2 regions of the Salinivibrio sp. SS3 genome follow, and region 1 is predicted to be linked to the other one. Evidence: predicted binding sites of a transcription regulator. Region 1 holds the regulator's gene; the other holds the start of a gene.

Region 1 (11,401 bases):
TTCAGCAGTGCGGTATATTGCTGGGTGAGCGAGGCATTTGGCTCGGTGAGGATCCGCTTGAAGTCATCGGTAGATAGTGCTTCAAGCTCAACACGGATGGGCAAGCGGCCTTGCAATTCAGGGATCAGATCAGACGGCCGTGATACTTGGAAAGCGCCCGAGGCGATAAACAAGATATGGTCGGTTTTGATCATCCCGTGCTTGGTGGACACTGTGCTGCCTTCGACCAATGGCAAGAGATCGCGTTGCACCCCTTCGCGAGACACATCGCCACCGCTGGTGTTGCCTGATTTACAGATCTTATCGATTTCATCCACGAACACGATACCGTTGTTCTCCACCATGTGGATGGCTTGCTCTTTGATTTCTTCTTGGTTAACCAGCTTGGCGGCTTCTTCCTCGGTCAGCGCTTTCATGGCGTCTTTGATCTTCATCTTACGCTTTTTGGTGCTGTTGCCACCGAGGTTTTGGAACATGCTTTGCAGCTGGTTGGTCATCTCTTCCATGCCTGGTGGCGACATGATTTCTACGCCCATTTGTGGGGCGGCGACATCGACTTCCACTTCTTTATCATCAAGCTGGCCTTCGCGTAACTTTTTACGAAAGCTCTGCCGCGTTGAAGAGTCCTCTTGGCTGTCCTCGTTTTGGCCCCATGCGTCGCGTGCTGGTGGCAGCAAGATATCGAGGATACGATCTTCTGCTTGTTCTTCTGCGCGGAATTTGACCTTTTCCATCGCTTGCTGCTGGGTCATGTTCATCGCCACATCCGCGAGATCGCGAATAATGGTTTCTACTTCTTTCCCTACATAACCCACTTCGGTGAATTTGGTGGCTTCCACCTTGATAAAAGGCGCGTTCGCGAGTCGTGCCAACCGGCGAGCGATCTCTGTTTTGCCCACACCAGTTGGACCTATCATCAAGATGTTTTTTGGGGTGACTTCCGCACGCAGCTCTTCGGCAAGCTGCATTCGGCGCCAGCGGTTTCGCAGTGCGATCGCCACCGCACGTTTGGCATTGTCTTGACCGATAATGTGACGGTCAAGCTCATGCACGATTTCGCGTGGAGTCATTTCAGACATCACTAATCCTGTTTCTTACTCTCGAGTTCTTCAACCGTGTGTTGCTGGTTAGTAAACACACATATATCACCGGCGATGGTTAGCGCTTTCTCTGCGATCTCGCGGGCATCTAACGCCGTGTTTTCAAGCATAGCAACCGCGGCGGCTTGGGCATAGTTGCCGCCAGAGCCAATAGCGATCAAATCGCGTTCGGGTTCAACCACATCGCCGTTACCCGTAATGATTAATGAGGCGGTTTCATCGGCGACGGCCAGTAGGGCCTCTAATCGACGCAGTGCGCGATCAGTGCGCCATTCTTTAGCAAGTTCAACCGCCGCTTTGGTTAGGTGACCTTGGTGCAGTTCAAGCTTGCGCTCGAAGCGCTCAAATAAGGTGAAGGCGTCAGCAGTGCCACCAGCAAATCCGGCGAGTACTTGGCCGTTATACAAACGGCGAACTTTTCGGGCATTGCCTTTCATGACAGTATTGCCGAGTGACACTTGGCCATCGCCAGCAATAACCACTTTACCTTCGCGACGAACGGAGACGATTGTAGTCACGGGAACCTCTTTCTTTGTGTCTGGTACACCAGATGGGTGATTACTGTATGAGGTTGGGCTTTACCGATCACTTTTCAAGGGGTGAGGAGAGGATTTCAATCAAGGCTGGGCAAGGAATAGACTTGGCCCAGCCGATACAATGCAGCAGTGTTATTCCCAGTACCAAATGGCACAAGGTTCAACTCCGGCGCGTCGGAGCATATTACGGTCACGCTCTGCTTGACGCTTACGCGGGTAAGGACCCAATACTACGCGGTACCAGGTGCCTTTTTCCCCTTGGCTTATCTTGATTTGGCTTTCTAGCCCTTGAAAGGCAATGATCGCTTTACGCTCATTCGCCTGATCTTGACTGCGGTACGCGCCGCATTGCATCAGATAAGGACGCGTGGATTGTGGCAGTGCTTTGGCCTTCACTTCCACTTCTTTACTCTCCAGCTCCTCGATGTAACTCCATTTTTCTTCAGGCTTTTTAGGCAGATGTGCCTTATCGCTCTGCGCGGAAGGCTGAGGCTGTGCGTTTGTTGCCGGTTTAGGCGCGGGCGCGTCAGTGTTGCTCAATAGGTACAGGCCATAGCCAAACGCGCCAACCAAGCAGACAGCCAGTAACGCCCACTTTAATGGGAAACGAGCACGCGCTTTGGGTGGTTGCCGACGGGTATTTTTTTTACGCGGTGCTTTACCACGTTTTACGTAATCACGAGTTGCCACAGCAAATATTCAAATTCAAAAAGCCAGTAAAGCGTTCATGTTACTGGCTTCGACCCGTGCTGACCAGTCTTACTACCGAGACGGTGGGGCAACGCTCTCACGGATCACTAACTTGGCATCTAAAAGCCGTGATCCTGCGTTCACTTCACGCCCTTGTAAGGTGTTGAGCAGCATTAACATGGCCTGACGACCAATGTCATAGCGAGGTTGGGAGACGGTGGTCAGGGGAGGATCGCAATATTCCGCAAACTGGATGTCATCAAATCCGACAATCGAAATATCTTGCGGTACGCGCATGCCTAAGCGTTTGGCTTGTTGCATCGCGCCCACGGCCATCACGTCGCAATGACAGAAGACGGCGGTGGGTGGCTCGGGCAGGGAGAGTAGGTTGGTCATCGCCCGTGCCCCCGAGGCAAAGCTGAAATCCCCCACCACGCTGTAGGCTGGGTTGACGGTAATCCCCGCGCGCTGTAGCGCTTGCTGATAGCCTTGCGAGCGGAATTGTGTCAGTGCGGTTTCTGGTACCCCAGTAATATTGGCGATACGGGTGTGGCCGACTTGGGTGAGGTAATTGACCGCCTCAAACGCGGCAGTTAGGTTGTCGATATGCACCGTCGGCAGTTCAAGATCCGGGGCATACTCACAGGCCATCACCAGCGGGGGCAGGTTTTTCTGCTCGGGCTTACTCACATCAAAGGGCACATCGGCGCCCAGCAGTAGCATGCCGTCTGCCTGCTTGGTGAACACCAAGTTGACGAATGAGTTTTCGCGGTGGTGTTGTTGGGCACTATCACCGAGCAAAACCAGGTAACCGTGCTCCATCGCCGCTTCTTCGATCCCGCGGATGATCTCACTAAAGTAAGGATCGCAGATATCCGGGACGATAGCGACGATGGTTTTGGACTCGTTGCGGCGTAGATTACGCGCAAGTGAGTTAGGGGAATAGCCAGCTTCTACGACCGCTTGCTCAACCTTTTTACGGGTTGTGGCCGAGACCTTTTCAGGGTTCATCAGCGCGCGTGATACGGTTGCTGTAGATACACCGGCAATGTGGGCAACGTCCTTCATTGTCGCCATAATGACAGTCCTCTTGTTATCTGTATTGTGAGATCAGACAGTTATTAGCTCATCTGACCTGTTCTCTTAGCCAATTGCGGCCTTATTCTACCTAGCCTTGTCCGATTTAAACACGGACAAGCTAACACTTATTGCAATGAAAGTGTGATTGCTGTCGCTTTACTGCAAGGGAATATTAAGAAAGGTCTTGCGGCTCGACGTCTAATGACCATCTGACTTTACGTGACAGGGGGAGCTGTTGGATGGCCGGAAGTGCCACCTGGAGCCATTGCTGCATCACTTTTCGGCTGGGCGCTTGAATGAGGAGTTGCCACCGATAGCGACCCGCGCGTTTCGCCATCGCGGCGGGCATCGGCCCCATAATATGACATTCATCCTGTTGAACCGGTGAGGCAGCCAGTGTTTGACGGACTTGTTGTAAAAACTGCTGGACACTGTTTTCTTCATGCCCATCGGCGCGAAAGAGGCTAAGAAACGTGTAAGGCGGCAGCCATGCCTGACGCCGTTCATTTAACGCCGATTCGGCAAAGGCTTGATAGCCTTGGTGCACCAAAGATTGGATCAGGGCGTGATCTGGATGGTGGGTTTGTAATAACACAGTACCTGGTTTGCTGGCGCGGCCGGCGCGCCCGGCCACCTGAACCATCAATTGGGCTAAACGCTCAGGCGCGCGAAAATCATTGCTGAACAGCGCCCCGTCCACATCGACTAAGGCGACCAGGGTGACGTTAGGAAAGTGATGGCCTTTGGCGAGCATTTGCGTGCCCAGTAGAATTTGATACTCACCTTTTTCAATATCGGCCAAGTAACCTTCAAGGCTCCCTTTTCGCCGGGTATTATCGCGATCAATGCGAACGGTATTGTATTCGGGAAATAACTCGCCAAGCTGGGATTCGAGTTGCTCGGTGCCTACGCCAACACTAATCAACTGGGTAGAACCACAGTCGCCACATTGCGGGGGCACTCGTTTTTGGTGGCCGCAGTGATGGCAGCGTAACTCTTGGTGTCGCTGATGAAGGGTGTAGTAGGCATCACAGCGTTGGCAGTTCGCCAGCCAGCCACACTCATGGCACATCATCGCCGGCGCATAACCACGGCGATTTAAAAACAACATCACCTGATTGCCTTGTTGCAGGTGCTGGCGCATTTCGGCAATCAGTGGTGCGGATAAGCCGGCTTCCAGATGATGGCCTTTGATATCGAGTATCCCTTGCCGGGCGGTGACCGCATTACCAGGACGTTGAGTCAGTTTGAGGTACTGGTATTTACCGGTTTTTGCGTTATGCAAGCTCTCTAGAGACGGCGTGGCTGAGCCCAAGATCACCGGTACGTTTTCTTCATAACCCCGCATGACGGCCAGATCGCGGGCGTGATAACGAAAGCTATCTTGCTGTTTATAAGAGGGGTCGTGTTCCTCATCGATAATGATGATGCCAAGCTTTGCCATGGGGGTAAAAAGTGCAGAGCGGGTACCAATCACAATGGCTGCTTGGTTTTCGCGTGCGGCCAGCCAAGCGTTGAGACGGTCGGTATCGCTGAGCCCTGAATGCATCACGGTCACAGGGACAGCAAAGCGACGCTCAAAACGGCGAATGGTTTGTGGTGTCAGGCCAATTTCTGGCACCAAGATTAGCGCCTGCTGGCCGCGTGCGAGCACCGGTTCTAGCACATTGAGGTAAACCTCGGTTTTGCCTGAGCCTGTGATCCCCTCTAATAACGCGCAGGCAAAACCATCGCTGGCATTGAGGGTGGCAACCGCCATCGCTTGCTCGTGATTAAGCGTCGGCTTTTCTTCGGTGACCGCAAAGCTTTTTACCCAAGCATTGGCCTGAGAAGGGGGCGAGTAGGGCGCGATCCAGCCTTTTTCTGCCACTGTTTTTAGTACCGGCGCGCCGATGTCTTGTTCGATTAAGTCGGCTTGGGTGGCCGGGCCGTGAGTGAGCAGCTGCAACACTCGGGCTTGTTTGGGGGCGCGGCTCAGGCCTGATAGAGGTTGGTTTTGTCCTGATTCGGTAATTTGCCACCATTTTTGTTGCTGTAATGTCGCCGGGCGTCCTTTACGCAGCGAAGTCGGCATCACCGCCCCCATCGCATCGCCAAGCGGGTGATGGTAAAAGCGACTGGCCCACTGCAAAAGGTTATAAACGGCGGGGGTCCAGACCGGTTGCGCGTCGAGTACGGTATCAATTGCTTTGAGTTGGCTGGTTTCCACACTGGCCGTGGACGACAAGCCGGTAACGATGCCGACTTTATGCTGGCGTCCAAACGGCACCTTGACGCGCCCGCCGACGACCGGATGCTGATCGTCTGCGATACGGTAATCAAAGGTTTTCGGCAAAGGGACAGGCAACGCTACCTGAGCAAATTGTTCCATCACAACATCTTATTGGCCAGAAGGAATCTCAGTGTAACGGTTAGCCACACGTTGGCAAAGCCTTGATGCCTTTCAGCTGGCGCTATGATTGCACAAAAAAGTTGCGAAAAAGAGGGCGCTTGATTAGAATTGCGCGCCTTAGAAAATGTTTGTTAACGACGTGTGGTGCCCGGCTTAGGATCGGGAGAGCGACACGGCCTTCAAGATGAGGTTATCCCTATGAAAGCTGGTATCCATCCAGAGTACAAAGCCGTCACAGCAAAATGCTCTTGCGGTAACGAATTCGCGTTCAGCACAACTCTAGGCAAAGACATCTACCTAGACGTGTGTGACAAGTGTCACCCATTCTACACTGGTAAGCAGCGTATCCTTGATACCGGTGGCCGTGTTGACCGCTTTAAGAAGCGTTTCGGTGCCCTTAGCAGCAAAAAATAAGCCGCTATTGACCGAATACAGAGAAGGGACGCATCAGCGTCCCTTTTTTTGATCGTATCGTCCTTGTATTGGGGCAACAGGTCCGAGCATCATCGCGAATGCGTGTTAGCACTGGTGGACGTTTGCTCCCTGCGTTACCATCTTTATGCGAATGCAAACCTTCCCTGTGTGGTTTGTCGAGTGTCTGGCTAATATCGTTCACGCTTCCCTGGCGATATTGGTTATCTATCCCTTCACGATAATAATTAGGAACACTAGATGTCGGACGATAAACGCCAGCAAGCGCTGGATTATCATGCATACCCTACTCCCGGAAAAATTTCTGTTGAATTGAGCAAACCGGCCGACTCGGCCGCGGATCTCGCCCTAGCGTATAGTCCTGGCGTTGCTGAGCCGGTGCGAGAGATAGCGCAAGACGCGGATGCGGTTTACCGCTATACGGGTAAAGGCAACATGGTGGCGGTGATCTCAAACGGCACCGCGATTTTGGGATTGGGGAACTTAGGCCCCATGGCTTCTAAGCCCGTCATGGAAGGTAAAGCGTTATTATTCAAGCGTTTTGCCGGTTTGGACTCGATTGATATTGAAGTGAAACACCGCACTATTGATGAGTTCGTTGATACCGTGGCCAATATTGCTGACACCTTTGGCGGTATCAACCTCGAAGATATTAAAGCCCCTGATTGTTTTGAAATTGAAAAACAACTGATTGCACGGTGCGAAGTGCCTGTATTCCATGATGACCAACACGGTACTGCCATCGTGACTGCTGCCGGCATGCTTAACGCGCTCGAGCTACAAGGCAAAGATATCCGTGAGGCGACGGTGGTGTGCATGGGTGCTGGCGCGGCCGCGGTTGCCTGTATGGAGCTATTAATAAAATGTGGTGCGCAGCGAGAAAAAATCTATATGTTGGATCGTAAAGGCGTGATCCATACGCGCCGTGATGATATCAACAAATACAAGCAGCTGTTTGCCAATAACACCGATAAACGTACCCTCGAAGATGTGATTGAAGGCGCGGACATGTTCGTTGGCGTATCTGGCCCAGACTTACTCTCACCAGAGGCCTTGAAGCTGATGGCAGACAAGCCCGTGATATTTGCCTGCTCGAATCCGGATCCTGAAATCCACCCGGATGTGGCACATCAAGTCCGTGATGATCTGATCATGGGAACCGGGCGTTCGGATTACCCCAACCAGGTCAATAACGTACTCTGTTTCCCGTTTATTTTCCGTGGTGCATTGGATGTGCGTGCCAGTGAAATTAACAATGCGATGAAACTGGCCGCGGTCGAGGCCATTCGCAGTTTAGCCAAAGAGCCGGTGCCACAAACAGTATTAGACGCCGCCGGCTTGTCTTCGCTCAGCTTTGGTCCTGATTACATCATTCCCAAGCCCATGGACGCGCGTTTGTTGCCGAAAGTAGCACGTGCAGTGGCGCTGGCGGCCGTCGAAACCGGCGTAGCTCGTATCGAGATGCCAGAAAACTATATGATGTAGCGAGGCATGTTGCCATGCGCAAGTGGCAGACAGCACGATGCTGCAGGTAATGAAAAACCCGCCGGTTGGCGGGTTTTTTTAGTATTCGCTATCGTCGAATTCGATACCCAGCTCTTTCATGATCCGACGCGCTTCGGCGGGGATGCTGTCGGGTTTATCCTTACGGATATCGTCATCGGTTGGCAGAGGTTGACCGGTGTAGGCATGAAGAAATGCCTCACACAACAACTCGCTGTTGGTCGCGTGACGCAGGTTTTGCACCTGACGACGAGTGCGCTCATCAGTAAGAATTTTTAGTACTTTTAATGGGATAGAGACGGTGATCTTCTTTACCTGCTCTTTCTTTTTACCATGTTCGGCATACGGATTAATGTAGTCGCCGTTCCACTGCGCCATGTCTCACCTATCTTGATTAAGGAATACCCAGGATGATGCTGCGGAGATTTTAGCTATATTAACCGCCACATGCAAAGGAGTGTAGACGTCTAGAAGTGTTGACGTCCCAAAAAGCGACGGGTAAGGTGGCAGTATGACGCCTGGATCACGCCCACCATGCGCAAACCAGACTAGCAAGGACAGATCATGACTGAGAAAAAAACCGACACCATCGCCGTTCGCACTGGGATTGGCACCGACACCCAGCACCATGCGGTAGTGCCTCCCTTGTATTTATCGACCAATTACCGTTTCCCGGCTCTGGGGGATGTGCCTACCTACGACTACGCGCGAGGCGGCAACCCAACGCGTGCGCAGTTGGAACAAGCGCTGACTGACTTAGAGGGGGGCGCGGGTGCGGTAGTGACTAACTGTGGCATGTCGGCGATAAACTTGGTGTTATCTCTATTGGAGGCAGGCGATCATATCGTCGCCCCGCACGATTGTTATGGCGGCACCTATCGCTTGCTCGAATCACGCGCCAAACAAGGCATTTGGCAGGTGAGTTTTGTCGATCAATCCGACCATGAGGCGTTGGCGCAGGCATTGGCTAAGCAGCCCAAGTTGGTGCTGGTGGAAACTCCATCTAATCCACTTCTACGCGTGGTCGATATCGCAGAAATAAGCCAAAAGGCCCATCAAGTTGGGGCCCGGGTGGTGGTGGATAACACCTTTTTATCGCCCGCCTTGCAAAAGCCGTTTGCGCTGGGCGCGGATATGGTGGTCCATTCCACCACCAAGTTTATTAATGGTCACTCCGATATTGTCGGTGGCGTGGTGGTCGCGCGTACGGATGAATTGGCAGACACACTGGCTTGGTGGGGAAATTGCTTAGGGGCGACGGGCAATGCCTTTGACAGTTATATGACATTGCGAGGGTTGCGTACACTGGGCGCGCGCGTTAAACAACACCAGCACAACACTGAAGCGGTACTGAGCTACCTACAAACGGTGCCGGCGGTGCGGAAAATATACTATCCCGGGTTGGCCTCTCACCCTGGTCACCAAATTGCGGCGCGTCAGCAAGCGGGGTTTGGTAGCATGCTGAGCCTAGAGTTAGAGACCGACCAAGCCGGTGTGGCGCGGTTTATCGACGGCCTTTCGTTATTTGCTCTGGCCGAATCGCTAGGGGGCGTGGAAAGCTTGATCACTCACCCTGGCTCGATGACGCACCGAGCCATGAGTGACGCAGCGCAAGCAGAAGCCGGCATTTCGCCGACCTTATTACGCTTGTCGATTGGATTAGAAGATGCGCAAGATTTGGTCGCCGATTTGGCGAATGCTTTTGCCCGTTTAGGGGGCAACCCCCGATAGAGGCTGCGCCGCCGTGCGCGCCGTTTTACCGAGATTGATAGACATTAAGAGAGACCTTGCCATGCATGCGCAACCGATGGAAACGTCCCCAGAGTCACCACGCCAATTACACAAGTTTGGTGGCAGTAGCCTTGCGAGCCCTGATTGCTATCGCCGCGTGGTCGATGTATTGACCGCGCATGCGAGCCAGCAAGACTTGATCGTGGTATCTGCGGCAGGAAAAACCACTAACCAGCTGATCATGTGGTTGGCGCAATTAGACAAGGATGGACGAGTGGCGCATGAGACCTTGCAAACGGTGCGCGCCTTCCAGCAAGATTTGATTGAAAACTTGGTGGATGGAGAGACAAAACAACAGCTGGTGGATGCACTTTATGCGGATATTGCCACCATCGCGTCGCTGGGCGATAAGGGCGTGAGTGAAAATGACAAAGCTTACGTGCAAGGTTTTGGTGAGGTCTGGTCGGCGCGCCTGTTGGCCCAGTTATTGAAGCAGCATCAGCGTGCGGCGGTGATGTTAGACTCACGCCAGTGTTTGCGCGCCGAGCGCGCCGCTCAACCAGAAGTGGATCGGGGGGCGTCCTGGCCTTTGCTGCAAAATCAGCTTTCGCAGCATAGCGATATACATGTGGTGTTCACCGGGTTTATGGCACAAAACCAAGCGGGAGAGACGGTGCTGTTGGGGCGCAATGGCTCCGATTACTCGGCTACTGTCTTGGGGGCGCTGGCGGGCGTCAGCCGTGTGACTATTTGGAGTGATGTCGCCGGGGTGTATAGCGCCGATCCTCGCCATGTTGATAATGCCTGTTTGCTACCTTTGATTCGTCTTGACGAGGCCGGCGAGCTGGCGCGTCTGGCTGCCCCTGTGCTGCATAGCCGCACCTTACAGCCGGTAGCGCAAAGTGCCACCGACCTAACCTTGCGTTGCACCCAAGCGCCGGATAGCGGCTCAACACGTATTGAACGCGTATTAGCCACCGGGCGCGGGGCAAAAATCATTACGGCGTTGGATGAGGTAAGCTTACTCCAGTTTGATGTTGCGCGAGGACAAGACTTTCAGGCGATAAAGCAGGAGCTTAGTCGGATTTTGTCACAGCTGAAGGTGCAGCCACTGGCAACCGATTATCAAGACGATCAATACCGAATATTGTTGGCATTTACCACAGAAGTGGTGGCGTTGGTGATGGCGCAAATCCAAGATGCTGGCCTTTCGGCTGAACTCAAACTGCGTGAAGGCTTTACCATGGTGGCGGCCGTAGGAGCGGGCGTGGTGAACAATCCCGTCCATTGCCATGGCTTTTATCAACAATTGAAATCCCAACCGGTGGAGTTTATCAGTGAGTCTGCTTCCGGGCTGAGCATGGTGGCGATCCTTCGCCAAGTACATACTCAAGCCCTCGTCGCTAGCTTGCATGATGCCTTGTTTCAAGCCCAGCGCCGGATCGGTTTGGTGTTGGTGGGCAAAGGCAATATTGGTACCCGCTGGTTAAGCCTTTTTGCCGAGCAAAAAGCACACCTGGAAAAACGTCATGGCAAGGAAGTGTCATTGATCTCAGTGGTGGACAGTCGCAACCAGTGGCTTGATTTCGCCGGCATTGATGCCACGCAGGTATTAGAGGGTTTTGATGAGCGTTGCGAGCCTTATTTTGATGACGAGTGGCTCACCCGCCTACTTAATCACCCGTATGACGATGTGATTGTATTGGATGTCACCGCCAGTGCGTCATTAGCGTACTTATACCCGCGACTGGCAGAGCATGGCTTTCACTTAATCTCCGCGAATAAAGAAGCGGGGGCGGCGCCAGCCGAGCAGTATCACGCGATTCAGCAGGCGTTTAGCAAAACCGGGCGCCATTGGCTCTACAATGCGACCGTGGGCGCAGGGTTACCCATTAACTACGCGGTGCAAGATCTGCGTGAAAGTGGCGACACGATTG
Region 2 (11,401 bases), on a different contig from region 1:
TGACTGCCGTCAGTGAGGCAGCCAGCGTACCGACAAGATATAGACCAATAATGGGACGCATGTTGGCGCGCTGTCCTTGCTTTTGGTTAGCAATGGAAGCTGCCACTAAAACGAAGACCAAAATGGGGGCGACGGCTTTCAACGCGCTGACAAAGAGTTGTCCGAACAGCCCTGCATTCGCTGCCCACTCAGGAGACAGGTATGCAAGGACACCGCCGGCAAGAATACCGACAAGGATTTGAAGTACCAACGAGTTGCCTCGGCTGACACTGGCGAGTTGTGTTTGACTCATGTGACTCTCACTTCACTGTGTTTATTATCAATGGCTGTTAATGAATCGTTAGAAGTGACGAATTAAACCAGTTTGATTCACCTGATGTAAAGGGAAAATTACTACTTTGCACTAGTTATGTAGGGTTGAGGCGGAGAGTTGTCATTAAGTAAAGGTTTACCAGGTGTAATTATTCTGTTATCGCTGCGAGATTAATGATGATAACGGGGAGCTTCGCCGAGTAAATGCATGCATTCTCTTGCCTCTTTAGCATAAAAAAAGGCGGCTTCGCAGCCGCCAGAAGGATAACAACTAACACAGAAATTTTTAGTAAATCGCATGTCCCACGGTATTGAGTAGTTTGCTTACGCCTTTAGTGAAATAGAGCGGCGCATTCGCAACCGTGTAGCATAGGCAGCCTTGTTGGGTGAATGGCGTATGGTGATGACGACTATCGAGCAAGATAAAATCGCCCGGCACGTATTCACCGCTTTCATCTTCGAAGGTACCGTCAAGCAGCAGTGTTAATTCATAACCTTTGTGGGTGTGCGCTGGCACCGAGCCGCCTTCATCAATATGAAGGAAACTGGCACGTGTTGCCCCTTCATCAAGGTTCAACCGGGCGCGCTGCACTTTGCCAAATGATGACCAGTTGGAATCACTAAAGCGTTGTAGCGCGCGTGGCAGTGTGTAGGTTTTGTCACTGACACTTATTTGTGTTGCACGGACGGGTGCTTGTGCATCGACGGCACCATCATTGGCGGCCGTATCTTCGAAAATGGCAGCAAGCATTTCGTCTTCAGCCGCATAATCCCAATCAGTAGCGGCCGTTTCTTCCTCGTCGAACACGGTCTGTGCAAGCGAAGCTTCTGCAGCGGCGACATATGCTTGGCATTCCTGGCAAAGCTCAACATGCGCTGACAACGCAATCGCCATCGAGGTGGGCAGTTTGCCAGCTGCAAACGCATCAAGTAAATCGGTCGATGGGTGATATTTAATCATTGTTTTACCTCCAGGTGATTGCGGAGCTTTTCCAGACCTAAACGCAATCGGGATTTTACGGTGCCCAGCGGCACGTTCAACTGTTCTGACAACTCTTGATGGGTAAGCTGTTTCAGATAAACGCCTCTTACCACTTGTTGTTGCACGTCGGGTAACTCATCAATGAACGACAGCAACTCTTGATCCATCATATATTGCGCACCCGCATCCGATTCATTGTCCTGCTGGCCGGATTCGAGCACGGGCCAAATATCATCACTGAAATTGTCTTCCCGGTTCGATTGCACCTTACGCAACATATCAAAGCTAATATTACGCATAATGGTGAACACCCACGTGGTCGCTGCGCCTTTGTCCGAGTTATACAAGTGGGCTTTGCGCCACACCACTAACATGGTTTCTTGTACCAATTCCATCGCCTGGCCGTCAGCACGAAGGTGCTTGGCACCGTACGAGCGGATCTTGGGACCAAAAAACCGGAAAAGACGTTCAAAAGCGGCGCGGTCGCGCTTCTCCGAGACTTTTAATAATAATGCAGACAACTCTTCCTTCGTCACGTCAGTCATGTTGGCACGCGTGTCCCGTCTGGAAATGGTGGTCTCAGTATACATGGTTTGTGGCGCAGTCATAGTTGAGTCCTATCTGTCGTAGCCGTCCATTTGGCTACCAGTACGTGAGTAGCAGTGATTGGATCACTCGACTTCCTCTTCGAGCAGCTGACTGATGAATTGTTTCGCTTCTTCTGCCGATTCTTGCGCTATAAACCATTGTTTTTGCGCATTAGAAAGCGGCAATATCTCCAGCCAACGCTGACAGCTCCAAGTTAAGTCGTCGAAAGGGGCCGCCTCATATTGCTCTGCGTGCTCAGGATGGGCCGCAAAGACATGTTTTAGCCCGGCAGCAATATGCGCTTTATCGTCGGCTTGGTCATCATCCAAATACTCGTCATGAGGCCAATCATTGAGAGCCCGTATGTCACCCACCCACAACTTATCGGCTTCTTGATCGGTCGATAGAATTTCCACACGTTGACGGCCGGCGATCGTAATCCCCAATAAACCGTCAGAGAGTGTTTCAAAATCGACAATGTCGACCAGTGTGCCGTATTTGTACAGGCGTTTTCCCTGCATCATTGCCAGCACGAACCCCTCTTGGTTTGCAGAGCACTCTCGGACGAGGCGTAAATAACGGGGTTCAAAAATGCGCAGTTTTGCCCTGCCACCCGGTAGCAAAAACAGGGGCAAAGGAAACAGCTTAGTCATACTTATGCCTCCTTCTATTGATTCAACATGCTCCCCACTACGCGTCGTGGGGCGCATGCGATCAAGATAGGCTTTGGATGGCGCTAATCATATTGACATTGATTGCTGCTGTGGCATTCTGGACGTCTAAATGGCCGGTCAAAAAAGGTAAAGGGAATGAAGATAAAACAACTTGGTGTCAGTCTCGCGTCACTGCTCGTCGCGGTATTGCTCTCAGGATGCGCTGAGGAGAATGAAACGATTAAAATTGGCGCGACGGTAGGTCCCCACGCGCAAGTGGTTGAGTCGGTGGCTAAGCAAGCGAAAGAGGAGGGGATTGATGTTGAGGTCGTGGAGTTCTCCGACTATATCTCGCCTAATGCAGGCTTAGCGGATGGCAGCTTGGATTTAAACAGTTATCAGCATCAGCCGTTTCTTGATAATTTTAACCAAAACCACGATAGCGAGTTGGTATCGATTGGTCGTTCGATCTTAATGCGGATGGGGATTTATTCTGACAAAGTCGACAATATTGAGGCGTTAGCAAATGGCGCACACATTGCGATCCCCAATGATCCCACTAATGCCGGTCGCGCGCTGTTATTGCTGGAAGACGCAGGTTTGATTACTTTGGCTGACAATGTTGGCTTTAAAGCCACGCTTCAGGACGTTCAATCCAACCCTAAACAGCTCGAATTTGTTGAAGTCGAGGCCGCACAACTGCCGCGCAGCTTACAAGATGTCGATGCCGCGGCGATCACTATGAACTATGTGATGTCATCAGGGCTTGATCCGAGCGAGCAGGGCATTTTCTTGGAATCCAAAAATGCGCCTCTCGCGGTGATGGTAGTGGCCGCGCGCAAAGACGACCAAGATAACCCGACGTATCAGCGATTACTCGCGTTATTCCAGTCCGACAAAACACGTCAATTTTTGCAAGACACCTTCAATGGCACCATAGAGCCAGCATTCTAAATCACCGTCACCCCATATAATCGGTCAGTGCAATGCTGGCCGATAGCCAAACGTCACTATTTGTTTACCACTCATACAGTTATTGCTGCTACCATAGTAGCTATTCGCTGATCCACCCTGTGTTAGGGTCGCGAGATCTACCTCCCCACATCACTAAAACGCATAGGAAACTGGATGCAATCGGCTAGTCGCCCATTTAATTGGTCGCCCGTATTGCTGGCATGCCTGACCGTCAGCATTGGGCAATTCAGCATGGGCTTAGTATTTCCGTCTTTGCCCTGGATAGCTCGTGATTTCAACCTCAGTATGGACAATGTCCAGCTACTGATCTCTGCCTATCTACTCGGGTTCGGGCCATCACAGTTTATCTATGGGCCTATCTCAGATGCGCTTGGTCGTCGCCGTGTATTGTTAGCCGGTGTATTACTCTCTTTGATTGGCTTAACCGTGATGGTGAGCTTTAGCGCCAGTTTCACGGGGTTGGTCATTGGCCGCTGTATTCAAGGAATGGGAACCGGCTGCTGTGCCGTGCTCTCACGCGCCTTTACGCGTGACTCGTATTCGGGGGATCAACTGCCGCAAGCGATGTCGTATTTGATTATGGTGGCGTCGTTCACGCCCATCGTGGCGCCCGTTATTGGCGGGTTCGTTAACCACAATCTAGGCTGGCTGGCGATCTTTATTTTGCTGATGGTGTACACCAGCTTGGTGTGGTGCGTGCTGTTTTTTCTGTTCAAAGAGAGCATGCACGCCCGTTCACCCTTGCCCAATGTGAAGGTGATACTTGGCCGCTATGGCGCACTGCTAAAAACACCATACTTTCTCTATTTCGCCAGTATTAGCTGGCTGAACTTTACCTTGGTGATCACCACGGTGTCGCTGATGCCGTTTTTAATGCAAGAGCGCATCGGGATGACCTCGGATCAATATGCGCTGTGGGCGCTTATTCCCACGTGTGGCTTATTGCTAGGTAGTACGCTAGTGTCGCGCATTCGCCCGCGTTTGGGTACTAAGCGTATGCTACTGATGGCACCGATGATGCAGCTCACCTCTGCGGTTTGGTTATGGCTGACTCCGATGGACCCTTTACTGCTGATGATCGGGCAGTTCTTTATGGTATTTGGTAACGGGATTGCGTTGCCGTGCGCTCAGTCGCAGGTGATGCAGCCTTACTCTAACCAAGCCGGTACCGTCGCTGCGCTCTCCGGTGGCGGACAGATGATTATTTCTGCGTTGATGAGTATGGCGCTATTGGGTTTGGGCGTTAGCGAAGCCTGGCACCTTGGTATAGTGGTGGGCGTATTTGCGCTGCTTTCTGTTCACAATATTTTCCGCGGTTTTGCCGCCCCGAAAGTCAACGTCGCCAGTACCCCGAGTGAGGCATCATGACAAATACGACATTGGAAAAGGGCATGTTTCCATTCATAACTCCGCGCCTGAGCATGCGGCCAATGATCAAAGCGGACTGGGCGTTGTTCCACCGCCTACACACAGACAATGCCGTCATTGCACAATGTTTTGATCCTATGCCACTAGATGAGATTGAAGCCCGATTTGAGCAACGGCTCACACCCTGGTCTCCGGACGCTAAGCACTGGTTGTGCTTGGTGTTTGTAGAGACGGCGACACAAACGCCAATTGGCGTCACCGGCTTTTTGCTTGAGCAGGATGTTGCTGAAGTCGGCTATTTACTGTTGCCGCCTTATCACGGGCGAGGCTATGGGACTGAGTCTTTGCAGGCCGTCACCGATTTTGCCATCCATCGTGTTGGTGCGCGAACCATCAATGCGACGGTGACCGCGGGTAATCTTGCCTCTGCGCGTGTGCTAGAAAAGGTAGGGTTTCAACTCAGTCGTATTGACCCCGATGCCTTTGCCATTGGCGGTGTTTGTTACGACGACTGGATCTACACCTATACCGCAGCATGATTTAAGTGTTTCCCCAGACTACTGATTTTGTTTTTGTTCGTTGACCTCAAGTTATATTGAGGTTTTAACCTTGATCTCGATGTTAGCTTTCCAAGCTCAGTTTTCGATAGCACGGATAAAGGGAATGAATGATGACAACAATCGAACACGTAAATATGACTGTGGTAGACATGGATGCGGCGTTAGCGTTTTTGGCGGTGGCTGTCCCCGATTTTAAAATTCGCCAAGATGCCCAATCGCCAAAAGGATATCGTTGGGTGCATGTGGGCAATGAGCACTGCTACTTTGCACTGCAAGAGCCCAACCCAAGTTCAGAGCCCAGCATACAGCCACGCAGTACCTACAAATCTCAAGGCGTGAATCATATTGGTCTGATCATTGATGACATCGATACCATCCGCGAACGCCTGCTTGAAAAAGGTTATCAACCCAATGGCTCAATGGCGCACGAAACCCACCGCAAGCGGATGTACTTCTATGACAAAGCCGGTTTTGAGTGGGAATTGGTCGCTTACTCATCCGACAAAACTGAAGAAAGATACCTCTACGAGTAACGCACAAAGCCGCACCGCTCGCTTTCCCAGAAAGAAAAACACCGCCCCATCTTCAACGGGGCGGTGTGTGCGTTATCGGCTCTCTACTCACCAAAAAACTGCTTAATTGCGGTGATCATACCTTGGGTGAGTTGGTCGAGTTGGTCGTCGCGGATGCAATAAGGTGGCATCACATACACCAGTTTGCCGAACGGGCGAACCCAAATGCCTTGGGCGGTCATCAAGGGCTGAATATCGGCCAGGTTCACCGGTTTGGTCAGCTCTATCACGCCAACTGCGCCAAGCACACGCACGTCTGCCACAGATTCCAATGCGCGAGCAGGCGCTAAGCCAGTTTTCAGCTGCTGCTCGATGTGCGCGACCGTCTGCGGCCAGTTACTTTCTAACAAGGTATCAATGCTGGCGCAGGCCACGGCACAGGCGAGTGGGTTGCCCATAAAGGTGGGACCGTGCATAAAACAGCCTGCATCACCGCTGCAGACGGTATCAGCCACATGGCGGGTGGTGAGCGTGGCGGCCAAGGTCATGTAGCCACCGGTCAGTGCTTTACCGACGCAGAGTATATCTGGGCTGATCCCCGCGTGGTCGCAGGCAAATAGTTTTCCTGTTCGGCCAAATCCGGTGGCGATTTCATCCACAATCAGCAGTACATCAAATTCATCGCACAGAGCGCGCACTTGACGCAGGTATTCGGGATGATAAAAGCGCATTCCACCTGCGCCTTGCACGATGGGCTCTAAGATCACCGCGGCCAGTTGGCCGTGATGGGCGGCGAGTGCGTCGCGCATAGGCTGTATGTCGCTAGGATCCCACTCACCGTCAAAGCGGCTTTGTGGCGATGGCACAAAATGATGCTGGGGCAGAAACCCTTTGTAGAGTTTGTGCATCGAATTATCAGGATCCGTCACCGACATGGCGGCGAACGTGTCGCCATGATAGCCATGACGCAAGGTCAAAAACTGTGCGCGTGACTCGCCGCGTCCCTGCCAATATTGCATCGCCATTTTAAGCGCTACTTCTACTGATACCGATCCTGAATCGGCCAAAAACACTTGAGTGAGCGGGGCGGGTGAATGCGCAACCAAGCGCTCACAAAGCGATACCGCGGGCTGGTGGGTGAGCCCGCCAAACATCACATGCGACATCTTATCGATTTGCTGATGCGCTGAGGCGTTCAGAGCAGGGTGGTTGTAGCCGTGAATGGCTGCCCACCATGACGACATGCCATCAATCAAAGCGGTGCCGTCCTCAAGATATAGCTCGGCGCCGCTTGCGTGTGAGACAGGTAAGCAAGGCAAAGGGTCGAGCGTTGAAGTGTAGGGGTGCCAGATATGTTCACGGTCAAAATGGGTGTTGATGCTCATAAATAAATCAGATGTAAACCAGTGTGATCTTGTTGTGTTGACAGGTTAACGTCTGTGGGTAGACTAGCCAAGCATTAAAACGACAACAACGGGGAAAACCGCGTGGAAATAAGACACAACTGGACCGCACAGGAAGTGCAAGCATTGTTCGATAAACCCTTCATGGATTTGCTGTTTGACGCGCAGCAAGTGCATCGTGAATATCATCCTGCCAACCAAGTGCAAGTCAGCACGCTGTTATCGATCAAAACCGGCGCGTGTCCAGAAGATTGCAAATACTGTCCGCAAAGTGCGCGGTATCGCACCGATGTTGAGAAAGAGCGCTTAATGGAAGTGGAACGCGTGCTTGAAGCGGCGGAAAAAGCCAAAGCCTCAGGCGCGACGCGCTTTTGCATGGGGGCCGCTTGGAAAAATCCCAAGCAACGCGATATGCCATATTTGCTCGATATGATCCAAGGCGTCAAAGGATTAGGGTTGGAAACCTGCATGACACTGGGCATGTTGGATGCCGAGCAAGCCAAGACCTTGTCGGAGGCGGGACTGGATTACTACAACCACAATCTCGATACCTCTCCTGAGTTTTACGGCAACATTATTACCACGCGGACGTATCAAGAGCGCCTCGATACCTTATCCAACGTGCGAGACGCGGGAATGAAGGTGTGTTCCGGCGGCATTATTGGCCTGGGCGAAAGTGCCCGCGATCGCGCTGGTTTGCTGGTCGAGCTGGCCAATATGCCTGCTCACCCAGAAAGCGTGCCGATTAACATGCTGGTTAAAGTGAAAGGCACACCGCTTGAGAACGTCGATGACGTCGACCCGTTCGATTTCGTCCGCATTATCGCGGTGGCGCGGATCATGATGCCCAAATCGGCAGTGCGGCTGTCTGCCGGACGCGAAGACATGAACGAGCAAATGCAAACCTTGTGCTTTATGGCGGGCGCCAACTCGATATTCTACGGTTGTAAGCTGTTGACCACACCAAACCCAGACGAAGACGCGGACATGCAGCTATTTAAAAAGCTGGGTATCAATCGCGAAGCGGTCAGCCAAAAGCCCGATCAAGTCACTGAGCACGACTTACTTGAGCAAGTGGCCGAGCGAGTGGCATCGCGCCCGCAAGAAGGCGATCTGTTCTACGATGCCAGTGTCTAAATCCCCATGACTGATACAACATCAGCGCTGATCCGCCGTTATCAGGATGAACTGGCCGCACGCCAGCAACAAGACCTATGGCGGCAAAGTGGTGACAATGCCGTCGCCGAGTCATGGCGCAACTTTGCCGGTAATGATTACTTGGGCCTCGCGCAAGACCCGCGGCTGGTGAAAAAGGCGCAGCAGCATCTTGAACGTTGGGGCGTGGGCGCAACGGCTTCACCGGTGGTATCTGGTTATACCGCAGCGCATCAATCCCTTTGCGAACAGCTATGTGACTGGCTGGGTTACCCGCAAGCAATATTGTTTAACAGTGGTTTTGCCGCCAACCAGGCGTTGCTGTTTACGCTGTTAGGTAAAGACGATGCCTTGTTTCAAGACAAACTCAACCATGCCTCCTTGATTGAGGCTGGCGTATTGAGCCCTGCCACCCAGCGGCGTTTTCGTCACAACGACATGGCACACCTTCGCCAACTGCTCGCGAAGCAAACCCAGCCTTCCGCATCGCTGATTGTCTCGGAAGGGGTATTTAGCATGGATGGCGATGTGTCGCCAACCGAAAGTCTTGCCACGATTGCTAACCAATCGGGCGCGCTCTGGGCTCTGGATGACGCGCATGGGATTGGCGTGTTAGGGCAAGAAGGCGAGGGCAGTATCAGTCGTGGCGCGCGGCCGGATATTTTAATCGTGACGTTTGGAAAAGCCCTGGGCGTCGCCGGCGCGGCAGTGCTGGCTTCTCCCACCATTATTGACTATTTACACCAGTTCGCTCGCCATTATGTGTACTCGACGGCTATGCCACCGGCGCAAGCGGCACTCATTGAGGATGCGATTAGACTGGCACGAACAGAGCACTGGCGGCGAGAAATACTCAGCGCCCATGCTGAACAGTTGGCGCAAGGGCTCCACGACTGGTTAGAGACGACGTCTGTTTTCGAACCCCCCGCTGGTAATCGGCAGCCTTTACCGCGACTGCTTGCGACACCTAGCCCAATCAAGCCGCTGATTATCGGCGACTTGGCAGCGTTACAGCAGGTGAATCACGCCTTGATGAAGGCGCACATTCGAGTAGGAGCGATTCGACCACCGACTGTGCCTGCCAACACCGCACGCCTGCGGATCAGCCTATCTGCGCAGCATCAAAAAACAGATATCACCGCGCTGATTGAGGCGCTTAAGCCGGTATTAGCGAGCGACAAAGCGTGTTGGGTGACAGCATGACCGTCGCCGATAAACAAGCGATTGCTCGAGCGTTTGGTCGCGCCGCGCCCCATTATGACGACAGTGCGACGCTGCAGCGCCGTGTCGGTCATCGGTTAATGGCATTGGCTGAGTCAGAGCAAAAGGCTGTCCGCCTCGGCACCGTCTTAGATGTCGGCTGTGGCACCGGCTATTTCACCCAGCAGTGGATGACTCACGCTAAGACAGTGATTGGACTGGATCTCAGCGCTCCTATGCTTGCAACGGCAAAAGCGCGCTGCGGCGATACCATGCTAGGCGTACAAGCTGATGCGGAGCATTTGCCGCTGGCTGATAACAGTGTCGATCTGGCATTTAGCTCGTTAGCGCTGCAATGGTGTGACGATTTGCACGTGCCATTGGCGGAGCTGAGTCGGGTCGTGAAACCCGGCGGGCAAATTCTTGTCTCGACATTGCTCACCGGATCCTTGTGTGAACTCGACAGCGCGTGGCAACAAGCATGCGGCACGTCACGGGTGAACCGCTTTATCACGTTATCTGGATTACAGCAGGCGACCCAACGCGCCGGACTGACGCACGCAACCGTGTTGCAAGAAAGCGAACAGCTGACCTTTGCCAATGCCCATGCGGTGATGAAAAGCTTAAAAGGCATTGGCGCCACCTATCGCCCGCAAGGGGCGGGGCAAGGGCTGGCGACAAGAGCGCAGTTTAGCGCGGTAGAAAAGGCGTATCAGCGTTTTGCACTCGCCGCCAACACCTTACCGGCGACCTATCAAATTGGCTACATAGTGATTCACCATCATGCATGACAGTTACTTTATTACCGGCACCGACACCGAAGTAGGGAAAACCTATACCACGGCGGCGCTGTTGCACGCTTTTATCGCAAAGGGCTATCAAGCGGTGGGCTACAAGCCTGTCGCCGCCGGTGCCGATTTAGCGTCTGATCACCAACTAAATAGTGACGCTGTCACTTTAAAGCATGCCAGTGCGATTGCATTGCCGTATGCCGCGATCAACCCAGTGTTGTTAGAAACGCCGTGTTCGCCGCACTGGGCGGCCGTGTTAGCCAACAAGCCCATCGATACCCAGATGTTGAGCGATGGGCTCGCGCATTTAAAACAGCAGGCCAGCCCAGTATTGGTAGAAGGGGCTGGAGGCTGGCAAGTGCCACTGAGTGAGACTGAAACGCTAGCCGATTGGGTGGTTATCCACCAACTGCCAGTGATCATGGTGGTGGGGATTAAACTTGGCTGTTTAAACCATGCTTTGCTTACCGCAGAGGCCATACGTGCACGCGGGCTTACGTTAGCTGGATGGGTGGCAAACGCCGTTGATCCCAAGGCGCAGCACAGTGACGAAATGATGCGCTATCTGGATGCGCATTTAGATGCGCCTTGTCTCGGGCACTTGCCGTTTGCTGCCGATGCCTCGCCAGCACAATGCGCGATCCACTTAGATATTACGCCGTTGTAAAGTTGTTGCGGAAATCTAGCGATCAAAAAAGCCAGCGCTGTGCTGGCTTTTGTCTATTTAGGTAGGCAGTTCGGGTAGACAATTACTTCTGGTCGTCTTGCACACCCATTAGGCTTTGCTGAACCTCGGCCATCTGGCGTGCAGCTGACGCGTCATCCGACGCTAACCCAAGCTCTGAGCAGGCCTCATCGAAGCTCATGCCGAGATGACAGGTTAAGATGTCGATAGCGACTCG

The links. Region 1 encodes MetJ, which represses methionine synthesis genes. Its sites were predicted from a motif close to TTAGACNTNTANANGTCTAA; they were not measured.
Region 2: BGL48_RS11235 (MetQ/NlpA family ABC transporter substrate-binding protein) is a predicted target of MetJ. The motif match lies at 2,646-2,665, and genes of this name have one in related genera.

Annotation. Positions count from the first base shown of each region.
Region 1 covers NZ_MEBQ01000012.1:57,879-69,279, reverse strand. The annotation lists gene hslU (HslU--HslV peptidase ATPase subunit) at 1-1,079, opposite strand, end outside; gene hslV (ATP-dependent protease subunit HslV) at 1,082-1,618, opposite strand; gene BGL48_RS06420 (SPOR domain-containing protein) at 1,769-2,326, opposite strand; partial or broken gene cytR (DNA-binding transcriptional regulator CytR) at 2,399-3,409, opposite strand; gene priA (primosomal protein N') at 3,579-5,780, opposite strand; gene rpmE (50S ribosomal protein L31) at 5,997-6,212, shown strand; gene BGL48_RS06400 (malic enzyme-like NAD(P)-binding protein) at 6,471-7,715, shown strand; gene metJ (met regulon transcriptional regulator MetJ) at 7,794-8,111, opposite strand; gene metB (cystathionine gamma-synthase) at 8,298-9,464, shown strand; gene BGL48_RS06385 (bifunctional aspartate kinase/homoserine dehydrogenase II) at 9,526-11,401, shown strand, end outside.
Region 2 covers NZ_MEBQ01000033.1:67,146-78,546, forward strand. The annotation lists gene sstT (serine/threonine transporter SstT) at 1-292, opposite strand, end outside; gene BGL48_RS11220 (ChrR family anti-sigma-E factor) at 599-1,273, opposite strand; gene BGL48_RS11225 (sigma-70 family RNA polymerase sigma factor) at 1,270-1,902, opposite strand; gene BGL48_RS11230 (LON peptidase substrate-binding domain-containing protein) at 1,966-2,535, opposite strand; gene BGL48_RS11235 (MetQ/NlpA family ABC transporter substrate-binding protein) at 2,692-3,489, shown strand; gene BGL48_RS11240 (multidrug effflux MFS transporter) at 3,664-4,878, shown strand; gene BGL48_RS11245 (GNAT family N-acetyltransferase) at 4,902-5,417, shown strand; gene BGL48_RS11250 (VOC family protein) at 5,546-5,971, shown strand; gene bioA (adenosylmethionine--8-amino-7-oxononanoate transaminase) at 6,055-7,329, opposite strand; gene bioB (biotin synthase BioB) at 7,438-8,490, shown strand; gene BGL48_RS11265 (8-amino-7-oxononanoate synthase) at 8,497-9,711, shown strand; gene bioC (malonyl-ACP O-methyltransferase BioC) at 9,708-10,499, shown strand; gene bioD (dethiobiotin synthase) at 10,492-11,166, shown strand; gene BGL48_RS16255 (hypothetical protein) at 11,249-11,401, opposite strand, start outside.